DNA from 3 places in the Streptomyces sp. NPDC006739 genome. Region 1 is predicted to be linked to each of the others. Evidence: riboswitches for the same ligand, from Rfam matches in the RefSeq annotation. Region 1 holds a riboswitch; each other region holds the start of a gene.
The links. A riboswitch is a leader RNA that binds a small molecule or an ion and turns the genes downstream of it on or off. The one in region 1 is predicted to bind cyclic di-AMP.

Region 1 (4,201 bases):
CCCGCCACTACCTGGTCCGCCGGGTCCTCGGCCCACTCGGCGCCTGGTGGCTGCGCGACCGCTTCGAGGGCAAGGTCCAGGTCCAGGAGGTGGAGCGGGTGGCGGGCGCGGACGCCCCCGACGGCAGCCCCGTCCTCACCGTCCGCACCCACGGCGGCCGCAGCCAGCAGCTCGCCGCCGACCACGTCATCGCCGCCACCGGCTACCGCGTGAACATCGCGGCCATGGACTTCCTCGGCCCCGAACTGCGCACCCGGCTGGCGGTCAGCCGCGGCACCCCGAAGCTCGGTGCCGGATACGTGTCCTCCGTCCCCGGCCTGTACTTCACCGGCCTCCCGGCGGCGGCCTCCTACGGCCCCGTGATGCGCTTCGTCTGCGGCACGGAGTTCGCCTCCCCGCGCCTGGCGAAGCACCTCGCGGCGGCCCACGGCTGAGGATTCCTGAGGCAGGCCCAGGCCTCCTCGGCCGTGCGACGGGCATGCGGGCGACCGAAGAGCTTCGCGACGCGGCCGCCCGCATGCTCCGTCCCTCGGCCGGCCGAGCGGATCACGCGCTCGCCGACCGTTCCGAAGGAACCCGCGAGCACCGCCTGGGGCCGAACAGCGGGGAGGAGCACCGGAGATCGGGATGAGTCGGCGGGGCGCCGTGTCCGTATTCTCTGATCATGGCCGCTCCCCCCGCTCGTTCACTTCCGCCCGCCTATTCACTGATCGCCACCGACCTGGACGGATCGCTCCTGCGCGGCGACGACACGGTCTCCGACCGGTCGCTGGCCGCGCTCGCCCTGGTGGCGCGGGCCGGCGCCCAGCACCTGGTGGTGACCGGCCGTCCGGCGCCCCGGGTACGGCCGCTGCTCGACGACCTCGGCTGCACGGGGCTCGCGGTGTGCGGACAGGGCGCGCAGGTGTACGACGCCGGCGCGGACCGCCTGCTGTGGTCGGTCACCCTGGACCGGGAGCTGGCCGAGACCGCGATCGGCAAGATCGAGGGCGAGGTGGGGCAGGTCTACGCGGCCGTCGACCAGGACGGGGTGCACGGGCTCACGCTGATCGAACCCGGATATCTGATGCCCCACCCGACCCTGCCCGCCGTACGGGTCGACCGGCGCGACGACCTGTGGTGCGAGCCGATCAGCAAGGTGCTGCTGCGCCACCACACGCTCTCCGACGACGAGTTGGCGGCGACGGCGCGCGCGGTGGTGGGCTCGCTGGCGACGGTCACCATGTCCGGCCCGGGAACCGTGGAGCTGCAGCCGTGCGGCATCACCAAGGCGACCGGACTGGCGCTGGCCGCCCGGCACCTGGGGCTGAGCGCACGGCAGGCGCTGGCTTTCGGGGACATGCCCAACGACATCCCGATGTTCGACTGGGCCGCCCGGGGGGTGGCGATGGCCAACGCCCATCCCGAACTACGGGCGGTGGCCGACGAGATCACCTTGTCGAACGAGGACGACGGCATCGCCGTCGTCCTCGAAAGACTGTTTGCTACCGACTGACCGGTACCTCAGTAGGCGCCGTGCACGTTGTCGATCGAGCCGTACACCTTGGCCGCGTAGTTGCAGGCGGCGGTGATGTTGGCGACCGGGTCGTAGGGGTTGAACGCCGTGCCGGCCACGTGGTAGGCGGCGAAGGTCGGGTCGATGACCTGGAGCAGGCCCTTGGACGGGGTGCCCTTGGCGGCGTTGGAGTCCCAGAGGTTGATCGCGTAGGGGTTGCCCGAGGACTCCCGCATGACGTTGCGGTAGATGCCGTTGTACGTGCCCGGGATGCCCTTCTGTCGCATGATCGCGAGCGACTCGCGGATCCAGCCGTTGAGGTTGTTGGGGTAGCCGGCGAGGGTGGTGGACGCCTTCGTGGCCGTGGTGGGGGCCGCGGAGGCGGCGGTCGCGCCGATCAGGGGCAGGGCGAGTACGGCGGCGCCGGTGCCGGCGACGGCGAGGGCGCGGACGAACCGGGAGGTGCGGGTGCGGCGGGGCTGAGCGGCAGCAGACATGGCGGTTTTCCTCTCCGTCGCCTGCGAGGTGAGCTGTCGGGTTCGGGCGGGGAGGTGCCCGGCCGCGCCGCCGCTGGCAGCACGTCTTCACCCCAAGCCGTTCCGGTACGACATGTGCCGTCCGGTCCGGCGACTTACCTGGGTCCCCCGCTCCTGCCGTACGAATGAGTTCGTCGATGGGTGGTGCCGGGCGGCGGCAGGATTCGGCGATCCCGCCCGACAGGCCGGGAAGCTATGCGAGAGCACATGTCCGGAACAAGTACCGGATTCACCCAACGCCCTATTTGACCTTGGTCTGAGTCGTATGGGGTACTTGATCCTTTGCGGTTGCCAAGGGTCAACTCGCTGACGTGGCAAGGCGGGAAGGGGAGAGGGGGTGGTCAGGTGGGGTGCGGGGGTGCGTGACCCAACTCACGGAATAGCAAAGTACGCCAAAATAGACATGGGGGATTTATGGAATTCGAGGTAGAACGCTTTCCGTGACCATGGTCATGCCACTATGGGGGCGCCGTGGGGCCGCGCCGCCGGGCCGATGTCCGACACGGCTCGCTTCCCGGTTCGAGACAAGGTGCATATCATCCCGTTAAGTCGATAAATGTCCGTTCTTATCACCCGATCGAAAATATGCCGGTCGCGATCCGATACCGCCTGGGCTGGACGGGCGGGCGCTATCGGTGATCGAAACCTGACCGGATACGCTGACTTGAGTGATGGCAGCGACCTATCGACAAACCGTGTAAGCGCCAGCAGACACCAGCAGACAGGAGACCCCTCGTGACCGTCGTCGGGCCGTTCGGGCTGAGCGTGCGGGACCAGGCTCTGGAAGCCGATGTCCAGGCCGGATTGGCGGCTGTCGAGGAAGGCTTGCTCGAGGCCACCAAGAGCGAGGTCCCGTTCATCACGGAGGCCGCGCAGCACCTCGTGCGGGCCGGCGGGAAGCGGTTCCGGCCGCTGCTCGTGATGCTCGCGGCGCAGTTCGGCGACCCGTACGCGCCCGGGGTCGTCCCGTCGGCCGTCGTCGTGGAGCTGACCCACCTCGCCACGCTGTACCACGACGACGTGATGGACGAGGCGTCCGTGCGCCGGGGAGTGGACAGCGCGAACACCCGCTGGGGCAACTCGGTCGCGGTCCTCACCGGAGACTTCCTTTTCGCGCGCGCCTCGCAGATCCTCGCCGACCTCGGGCCCGAGGCCGTGCGGGTGCAGGCCCTCGCGTTCGAGAGGCTGGTCACCGGGCAGATCCTGGAGACCGCGGGCCCCTCGGACGGCCGGGATCCGGTCGATCACTACCTGGACGTGCTGGGCGGCAAGACGGGGTCGCTGGTGGCGGTGTCGTGCCGCTTCGGCGCGATGATGTCCGGGGCCGAGGAGACGGTCGTCGACGTGCTCACGCAGTACGGCGAGCGACTCGGCGTCGCCTTCCAGCTGGCGGACGACGTGCTGGACATCGCCTCCGACTCCCACGAGTCCGGCAAGACCCCCGGTACGGACCTGCGCGAGGGCGTTCCCACCCTTCCCGTGCTGCGGCTGCGCGAGCGGGCGGCGCGGCTGGGGTTGCCCGAGGACATCGCCCTGTGCGAACTGCTCGACTCGGACCTCACCGACGACGCCCGCCACGCCGAGGCCCTCACCGCCCTGCGCGCCCACCCCGCCCTGGAACAGGCCCGCCGGGACACGATCCGCTACGCCGAGGAGGCCCGCTCCGCGCTGGCCCCGCTGCGGGAGTGCGACGCGAAGACGGCGCTGGTCGAACTGTGCGACGCGGTGGTGCACCGCGCGGGCTAGGCCCGTGGTGCGAGACCTCCGCGCGCCGGACCCACCCGGTTCTGCACGGTTCTCCCCGGTTCCCCCGGCACCGGACCCCTACGGGTTGGGGGAGGCGTCGAGCAGGCGTGTCATACCCCAGGCGTACATGGAGTTGGCTCCCGGGTCTGACGCTTCCTCACGGCTGATTTGGTGAGATGGAGACCAGCGAAATCACCACTCCTCACCGATTCGGGTGAGAATGGCGGCTCAAGGGTGGGACGAGTGTGAGGACAGCCGCCGCCGACGACGGAGGTAAGGCACACATGGCACCGAACGAATCCGACGACACCACGGGCGCCGCGGAGGTCGAGGACCTGCGCGACGGGCGGCGCAAGGCCGCCCGGTACGTCGTCCCGGTCGCGGTGGTGGGGGTGGCGGCGGCCACGATCGGGCTGGTCCCGGC
Region 2 (4,201 bases), on a different contig from region 1:
CGTCCCGGTGACGATCGCCAAGGCCGGGGGCAACCCCGTCAACGCGGCCTCCATGCTGGCCGTCCTGGGCCTCGGCGCCCAGGGTGGCGAGGAGATCGTCCTCGCCTCCGACGCCGAGGGCGCGGACGCCGCCCTGGACCGTCTGGCCAAGCTGGTCGCCGAGGGGCTCGAAGAGCTTCCCGAGACCGTCTGAGCGCGGGCGCCCACAACACCGGAGCCGCGTCACCCCTTTCGGGGCGGCGCGGCTCCGCCGTTTCACCGGGAATTCTCGAGCGCAGGGGAATTCGGGCAGCAGAAATACACCTGGGCCGAATTACTCTTCTTTGTATACGGCGCCCGTGTTAATGCCGCAGGCCCGACATGTTTACGGGATGTTGCGAAGTCCTCACACGTTCCGGGCGGTCGGAGCCGCCGGAAAAACGAAGCCGGTGCGCGGAGGTCGCGCGCTCGGTGTGCAGCGCCGTGATCGCCCGCGCGCGTTCGCCGTCGCCGCGTGCCACCGCGTCCACGATCGCGCCGTGCTCGGCCCACGACTCCACGGGGCTGACCGGCGCGTCCACCGCGTACATCCAGGCGATCTTGTGCCGCAGCTGGGTGAGCATCGAGGTCAGGGACGGGCTGCCGCAGGCCTGGGCGAGCGTCTCGTGGAACCAGCCGCCCAGCGAGCGCAGATCCTCGCTGCTGCCCCGGCGGGCCCGCTCCTGGCCCAGCCGGACCAGGCCGCGCAGCACCTTGAGATGGGCCTCGGTGCGGCGCTGGGCGGCCCGGGAGGCGCCGAGCGGCTCCAGCAGCACGCGCATCTCCAGCAGGTCGGCGGCCTCCTGGTCGGTCGGTTCGGCCACGCACGCGCCCGCGTGCCGCCGGGTCACCACGAAGCCCTCGGCCTCCAGGGTGCGCAGGGCCTCGCGGACGGGGACCCGTGAGACGCCGTAGCGACGGGCCAGGACTTCCTCGGTGAGGCGGCCGCCGCGCTCGTAGACACCGGCGACGATGTCGTCCCGGATCGCCGTGCACACCGAATGCGCCGGAATACGCATGACCGACCTCCGCCTTAATCCCCGTGAAACGTCGACGATTGACGTGTGTTCAGCGACTCTATTGCAATGAGCCGGAATTTCCGACGGCGGACCGGAATCCATGGATATTTTTTGGACAGCGGGTCTCCGGAAACGACGAAAGCCCCGGCTCGGGGAGCCGGGGCTGCGCGGTGCCGTGGGGGCGGCCGTCAGACGTTCACGCCGTGCTTGCGGAGGTAGGCGACGGGGTCGACGTCCGAGCCGTACTCGGCGGTGGTACGGGCCTCGAAGTGAAGGTGCGGACCGGTGGTGTTGCCGGTCGAGCCGGACAGGCCGATCTGCTGGCCCGGGGTCACCTGCTGGCCCACCGAGACGCCGACGGAGGACAGGTGGCCGTACTGGGTGTACATGCCGTCGGCCATCTTGATCACGATCTGGTTGCCGTACGCCCCGCCCCAGCCGGTCGAGACGACGGTGCCGGAGCCGACCGCGTGGACGGGCGTGCCGCTCGCCGCGTGGAAGTCGATGCCGGTGTGGGCGCCGGAGGACCACAGGGAGCCGCCGGTCTTGTAACCGGTGGAGACGTAGGAGTCGGTGATCGGCGCGACGAAGGCGTTGAGGCGCTTGCGCTCGGCCTCGCGGGCGGCGCGCGCCTTGGCCTCGCGCTCCTTCAGTACCTTCTCCGCCGCCGCCTTGGCCGCGGCCCGCTCGGCCGCCTTCCGCTCGGCGGCCTCCTTCTGCGCGGTGGCCTGGGCGTCGATCCGCTCGGGGACCGAGTCGCTGATGGTGATGACGGGGGTGAGGCCGGTCTGCTCGACGGAGTTCTCGGCGGCCAGCGCCGGCGCGGCGGCGATGGTGCCGATGACGCCGGTGGTCGTGAGGGCCGCGATGCCGGCCGCCTGCGCGGTGGTGCGCTTGATCCGGCCGGGACGGCGGTGCTTCCCGGAGGCGCACATGAACGCCATGAAGTGGCTGGTCCTTTCCTTCCCTCTCGCCTACCGGGTTAGCTGACGGGTTCGGAGCAGGAAGGTCTCCTACGGGCCCCCTCGCTCGCGCGCGGGCGTCCGATTCACCCCAGGGACTGCGTGGGTCCCCGGCTCCCCTGGCTCGCGCCGTACGGGGACTCGGCGATGGCTGTCCGGTGCCGCGGGTGCGGCGCACTGCCTGACGAACAGCCCGGACGACGCTAAGGCGGGCCGCTTGCCTTCCCCAAACCGATCCGGGGTTTTGTCGCGCATCCCACAGGTCAGACAGGCAACCTCCGCCCCAATTCGGACATATGAGGGGGGACATGCGTGGGCCCTGGTGTCCTCCTGGTCACCAGGGCCCACGCGCGCGTGGCGCTATTCGGCTGCCACGACGCTGACTTCGCCGATGCCGAGGGCCTCGACGGGCTCCCTGATCTGGGCCGCGTCGCCGACCAGGACGGTGACCAGACGGTCCACCGGGAAGGCGTTCACCACGGCCGCCGTGGCCTCCACCGTGCCGGTGGCGGCGAGCTGTTGGTACAGCGTGGCCTGGAAGTCGTCGGGCAGGTGCTGCTCGACCTGGTCGGCCAGCGTGCTCGCGACGGCCGCCGCGGTCTCGTACTTCAGCGGTGCGACCCCGACGAGGTTCTGTACGGCCACGTCGCGCTCGGCGTCCGTCAGGCCCTCCTCGGCGAGCTTGCGCAGCACCTTCCACAGGTCGTCCAGGGCGGGACCGGTGTTGGGGGTGTCCACGGAGCCGCTGATGGCCAGCATGGAGGCGCCGCTGCCGTCGGGGGCGGACCTGAGGACCTGCCCGAAGGCGCGCACCCCGTAGGTGTATCCCTTCTCCTCGCGCAGGACGCGGTCCAGCCGGGAGGTGAGGGTCCCGCCGAGGCAGTACGTGCCGAGCACCTGCGCGGGCCAGACGCGGTCGTGCCGGTCGGCGCCGACGCGGCCGATCAGCAACTGCGTCTGGACGGCGCCGGGGCGGTCGACGATGACGACCCGGCCGGTGTCGTCGGCGGTCACCGGTGGCACCGGCCGGGACTGGGCCTGGGAGCCGGTCCAGGCGCCCAGGGTGCCCGCGAGCAGCTCGTCGAGGTCGATCCCGGTGAGGTCGCCGACCACGACCGCGGTCGCCGTGGCGGGCCGCACGTGCCGGTCGTAGAAGCCGCGTACGGCCGCCGCGTCGATCTTGGCGACCGTGTCCTCGGTGCCCTGGCGCGGGCGCGACATGCGCGAGGCCGACGGGAACAGCTGCTTGGAGAGTTCCTTGGCGGCCCGGCGGGAGGGGTTGGCCAGCTCGTGCGGGATCTCGTCGAGGCGGTTGCGGACCAGCCGCTCGACCTCGCTGTCGGCGAACGCGGGCGCCCGGAGGGCGTCCGACAGCAGACCGAGGCCCTTGGCCAGGCGCGAGGCCGGGACCTCCAGGCTGAGGCGCACGCCCGGGTGGTCGGCGTGCGCGTCGAGGGTGGCGCCGGCCCGCTCCAGCTCGGCGGCGAACTCCTCGGCGGAGTGCTGGTCGGTGCCCTCGGAGAAGGCCCGCGCCATGATCGTGGCAACGCCGTCCAGGCCGGCCGGTTCGGCCTCCAGGGGCGCGTCCAGCAGCACCTCGACGGCGACGACCTGCTGACCGGGGCGGTGGCAGCGCAGCACGGTCAGGCCGTTGTCGAGCGTCCCGCGGTCGGGGGCCGGGAACGCCCACGGCCGGGCCTGGCCCGGCTGGGGCTGCGGGTGGAACTCCATAGCGGCGAGCTGGCTCACTTGGCCGCCTCCTCGTTGTGGTCGCCGGCTTCGACGGTGGCTTCGGCCTCGGGGTCCTCGGGGAAGTCCTCGTCCTCCGTGTGCTCCGCGGACTCGGCGGACAGCGGCTCGTAGACGAGCACCGCGCGGTTGTCCGGGCGCAGCCGGGCCTTGGCGACCTCCTGGACCTCCTCGGGAGTCACCTCCAGGACGCGCTTGACGGCGGTCAGGGCCAGCTGCGGGTCGCCGAACAGGACGGCGAACCGGCACAGTTCGTCGGCGCGGCCGGCGACCGTGCCGAGCCGGTCCAGCCACTCGCGCTCCAACTGGGCCTGGGCGCGCTCCATCTCGCCGGGGGTCGGGCCCTCCTCGGCGAACCGGGCCAGCTCCTCGTCGATGGCCGCCTCGATGACCGGCACCTCGACGTCCCCGGAGGTCTTCACGTCCAGCCAGCCCAGCGAGGGCGCTCCGGCG
Region 3 (4,201 bases), on a different contig from region 1:
ACGGGTACGGCCAGGGGTACGGATACGGGTACGGGTACGGATACGGGTATCCGGCGGTGGACCACGCCGCATACGACCCGTACGACCCGTACACCCCCTACAACCCGTACCGGTCGTAGTTCAGGCCGACGCCTGGGCTACGACCCGTACGACCCGTACACCCCCTACAACCCGTACCGGTCGTAGTTCAGGCCGACGCCTGGGTCAGGCGCTCGACCTCCGCCTCCGAGAGCGTCAGCTCCGCCACTCCCAGCAGGGCCGGCAGCTGTTCCACCGTGCGGGCCGAGGCGATGGGGGCCACGACCGTCGGCTGGGCGGTGAGCCAGGCCAGGGCGACCGTGGCCACGGGGGCGTCATGGGCGGTGGCGATCTCGTCCAGGGCGGTGAGGACCTGCCGGCCGCGCTCGGAGTCGAGGTGCTTGGCGGCCGATCCCGCCCGCGCGCTGTCCACCGTCGTACCGGGACGGTACTTGCCGGTGAGGAACCCCGAGGCGAGCGCGAAGTACGGGACGGCCGAGAGGCCCGTGCGGGCGGCGAGGTCACGCAGGGCGCCCTCGTAGGTGTCGCGGGAGACCAGGTTGTAGTGCGGCTGGAGCGCCACGTACCGGGCCAGGCCCTCGCGGTCGGAGAAGTCCAGGGATTCCTGGAGGCGTTCGGCGCTGATGTTGGAGGCGGCGATGTGCCGCACCTTGCCCGCCTTCACCAGCTCGTCGAGGGCGCCGATGATCTCCTCGACCGGCACCTCGGGCTTGTCGAAGTGGGTGTAGTAGAGGTCGATGTAGTCGGTGTCCAGACGGCGCAGGGAGGCGTCGGCCGCGGCCTTGATGTTGGCCGCGGACAGGCCCTGGTACTCCGGGTGCTGGCTGACCTTGGTCGCGATGACGACGTCGGAGCGGTTGCCGCGGGCCTTCAGCCACTTGCCGATGATCGTCTCGGACTCGCCGCCCTGGTTGCCCTCGATCCAGGCGGAGTAGGAGTCGGCGGTGTCGACGAAGTTGCCGCCCGCGGCCGCGTAGGCGTCGAGGACGGCGAAGGAGGCCTGTTCGTCGGCGGTCCAGCCGAAGACGTTGCCGCCGAGGGCGAGCGGGAAGACCTCGAGGTCGGAGGAGCCGAGCTTGCGCAGAGAAACAGTCATGTCCCTCTTCAACGAGCACAACAGGAGGACTCATTCCGCCGGTCGTGCGAACTCTGCGTGAAGAGGGACGTGAGGGAAGGGGACGGTCAGGGGTTGAGGCCCTTGCTGCGCAGCCAGGGCATCGGGTCGATGCCGGTGGGCTGGCCGTCGGGGTGGACCTCCAGGTGGAGGTGGGGGCCGGTGACGTTGCCGGTGGCGCCGATGCGGCCGATGACGGTGCCGGTGGCGACCTTCTGGCCGACCTTGACGTTGATCGAGGACTGGTGGCAGAACCACAGCTCGGTGCCGTCGTCGAGGGTGAGGATCGTGCGGTAGCCGTAGGCGCCGGCCCAGCCCGCCTCGGTGATGGTGCCGCTGTGGATCGCCTTGATGAGCGTGCCCGTGGGGGCGGCGAAGTCGAGGCCGGTGTGGTAGCCGGAGGACCACATGGAGCCGGCCTGACCGAAGGTGCCGGTGATCGTGTAGGAGACGACCGGGAGCTGGTACTGCGTGGCCAGCTGGGCGAGCTTGGCGGTCTCGGCCTGCTTCTTGGCGTCGGCCTCCGCCTGCTGCTTGGCGTCGGCGGCCTTGGCTGCGGCCTCCTTCTCGGCCTTGGCGGCGGCGGTGGCGACCTGCTGGTCGGCGGCGGCCACGGCCGCGGCGGCCGCCTTGCTGTCGGCCTGGCCCTGCTGCCGCCCGGCCTGCGCCATGATCCTGTTGCGCAGCGTCTCCCCGGCCGAGCCGCTCCTGCCGCTCTCGGTGGAGACCGTGGCGACGTTGCCGAGGGCGCTCGCGGGGGCCTTGGAGGCGCCGGAGTGCTCACCGAACAGGGAGGTGACGGAGGACAGGTCGGGCAGCGAGATGGATACCGGCGGCTTGCCCGTGTTGGCGCTGGCCATGCCGCCCGCGCCGACGGCGGCTATGACGCCGACGCCCAGGACCGTGGAGCTGCGGGCGAGTCCGCCCCCGCGCTGCTTGCCGACGCGGTGCCTGCCGCGCACCGGGTTGAGCGAGTCCTCGGTGGGGTTCCACTCCTCCCACGGGCCCTCATCGGTGCCGGGGCCGCCGTAGCCGAAGGTCTCACCGTCGCGCTGACTCGGCATGTACGGGGCTGCTGGGGCAGGCTGGTTGGACGCCACGCGGGCGCACTCCTCTCCTTCCGCCGCCTACCGGGTTAGCTGACGGGTTCGGAGCGGGAAGGTCTCCTACGCGCGTATACCTGCCGTGGACTCTGCGAGTTCGCGGCGGTATCCGCGTGATTCACCCCAAGGTGGTGGTTCCCCGGTTCCCTTGCGGGATTCGGCGCGTGCGCACGGAGCCGCCTCTTGTGACGGCTGGGACAACCGCGCTGCGTTATCGAACGTTAATAGACCTACCTGTCAGTTTCCAAGCTCTACTGCTTGATCATTAATCTTTTCGCAGGGGGACTTACCTGCCATGAGGGATGAAAATCGGGCGAGTTGGCCTCGGCTCGGCGCGAGGCGCGCACGCGGCCGGGCGTGGGGCCGAGCGTGGGGGCGCGCGTGGGCCGCGCATGGACAAACACTCAGGGCCGGAATCCATGTACTGGATTCCGGCCCTGAGCCTTCAGTAGCGGGGACAGGATTTGAACCTGCGACCTCTGGGTTATGAGCCCAGCGAGCTACCGAGCTGCTCCACCCCGCGTCGTTGACACCAGTGTACGCCATCCGCGGGGCGGCCCGCACACCCGTTTACCGGGGGGGGTCCGCTCAGGCCGGCAGGTGGGCGTTGGGCGCCTTCGCCAGGTCCTCGTACTCCGGCACCACCACGACCTGCGCGCCCGCGTCCGTGAGCACGCCCGTGCCGTCGGCCGCCGCCACGAAGGTGTCCGGTTCCCGCCAGGCGGTGACCACGCGCCGTATGCCCGCCCGGAGGATCAGTTCGGCGCAGGGCGCGGGGCGGGAGGCGCGGCGGGCGCAGGGCTCCAGGCTGCTGTAGACCGTGGCGCCCGCAAGGCGCGGGTCGGCGGGGTCGGTCTTGGCGAGGGCCGCCTCCTCCGCGTGGACCACCGGGTCGTCGCCCTCCCGGGAGTGGCCGCGCGCCAGTTCCGTGCCGTCGGCGGCGACCACCACCGCGCCGACGCTGAACGCCGTCCCGGAGGGCGGGCACAGCGCCGCCAGCTCGCAGGCGGTGCGCAGCCAGCGGCGGTCGGCGGCGGTGGGGGTCGCACCGGTGCCGGGGGCTGTGGGCTCGTAGCGCATGAGGACGACGTCCTCGATCCGGCGGGTTTCGACGAGCCTCAGCCGTCCGCCCTGGTACGCCCCCGGTCCGAACAGCCGCGGGGCGGCCGGGTCCCCGACGAAGAGCGGGGCCAGGACGAGCTGGAGTTCGTCGGCGAGGCCCTGCTGCAGGAGCTGGGTGTGGATGGTTCCGCCGCCCTCGACCATCAGCCGCCGTACGCCGCGCACGTCGTGCAGGTGCTGGAGGAGGGCGCGCCAGTCGAGGTCGGGGCCGAGGGTGACGACGTCGGCGGCGACGCCCAGGCCGCCCGCGCGGTCGACTCCGTGGTCCGTCGTGTAGACGATCTTCTCGCCGCCCGTGTGCCAGAACCTGGCCTCGGGGTCGAGGTCGCCGGAGGCGGTGACGGTGACCTTCAGGGGGTACTCGGGCCGGCCGGCGGCGAGCCGGGCCGCGCGCCGGGCGGGGCTGTTGACCAGCAACCGGGGGTTGTCGGCGCGGATCGTGCCGGCGCCGACCAGGATGGCGTCGACGGACGCCCGCACCTCGTCGACCCGGTCGAAGTCGGCCGGGCCGGACAGCAGGAGCCGCTCGGGACCGGTGTCGTCCAGGTAGCCGTCGAGGGAGACGGCGGCGGACAGCAGGACGTACGGCAGGGGCATCGGCGCGCTCGCTCTCGGAGGCGGTCTTGGTTCAAGTTTGAAACAAACCTACACTGGCAGCATGACGACCCGCTGGCTCACCCCCGACGAGCAACGCGCCTGGCGTGCGTACGTCGCCGCGACGCACCTCCTGGAGGACGCGATCGACCGGCAGCTCCAGCAGGACGCCGGCATGCCGCACCTCTACTACTCCATCCTGGCCAACCTCTCCGAGCAGCCCGAACAC

Region 2: linked by a shared signal. The riboswitch ahead of ACFYMM_RS15660 (M23 family metallopeptidase) and the one ahead of ACFYMM_RS35945 (transglycosylase SLT domain-containing protein) in region 1 are both predicted to bind cyclic di-AMP.
Region 3: linked by a shared signal. The riboswitch ahead of ACFYMM_RS33260 (M23 family metallopeptidase) and the one ahead of ACFYMM_RS35945 (transglycosylase SLT domain-containing protein) in region 1 are both predicted to bind cyclic di-AMP.

What each region holds. Positions count from the first base shown of each region.
Region 1 covers NZ_JBIAGM010000026.1:100,009-104,209, forward strand. The annotation lists gene ACFYMM_RS35935 (FAD-dependent oxidoreductase) at 1-434, shown strand, start outside; gene ACFYMM_RS35940 (HAD family hydrolase) at 665-1,495, shown strand; gene ACFYMM_RS35945 (transglycosylase SLT domain-containing protein) at 1,504-1,992, opposite strand; cyclic di-AMP (ydaO/yuaA leader) riboswitch at 1,998-2,178, opposite strand; gene ACFYMM_RS35950 (polyprenyl synthetase family protein) at 2,767-3,777, shown strand; gene ACFYMM_RS35955 (outer membrane lipoprotein carrier protein LolA) at 4,062-4,201, shown strand, end outside.
Region 2 covers NZ_JBIAGM010000006.1:301,507-305,707, forward strand. The annotation lists gene ACFYMM_RS15650 (HPr family phosphocarrier protein) at 1-193, shown strand, start outside; gene ACFYMM_RS15655 (GntR family transcriptional regulator) at 342-1,037, opposite strand; gene ACFYMM_RS15660 (M23 family metallopeptidase) at 1,226-1,981, opposite strand; cyclic di-AMP (ydaO/yuaA leader) riboswitch at 1,994-2,156, opposite strand; gene ACFYMM_RS15665 (M16 family metallopeptidase) at 2,360-3,748, opposite strand; gene ACFYMM_RS15670 (M16 family metallopeptidase) at 3,745-4,201, opposite strand, start outside.
Region 3 covers NZ_JBIAGM010000021.1:118,208-122,408, reverse strand. The annotation lists gene ACFYMM_RS33270 (PrsW family intramembrane metalloprotease) at 1-119, shown strand, start outside; gene ACFYMM_RS33265 (aldo/keto reductase) at 188-1,135, opposite strand; gene ACFYMM_RS33260 (M23 family metallopeptidase) at 1,222-2,253, opposite strand; cyclic di-AMP (ydaO/yuaA leader) riboswitch at 2,261-2,429, opposite strand; tRNA gene ACFYMM_RS33255 (tRNA-Met) at 2,706-2,779, opposite strand; gene ACFYMM_RS33250 (dihydrofolate reductase family protein) at 2,845-3,975, opposite strand; gene ACFYMM_RS33245 (MarR family winged helix-turn-helix transcriptional regulator) at 4,037-4,201, shown strand, end outside.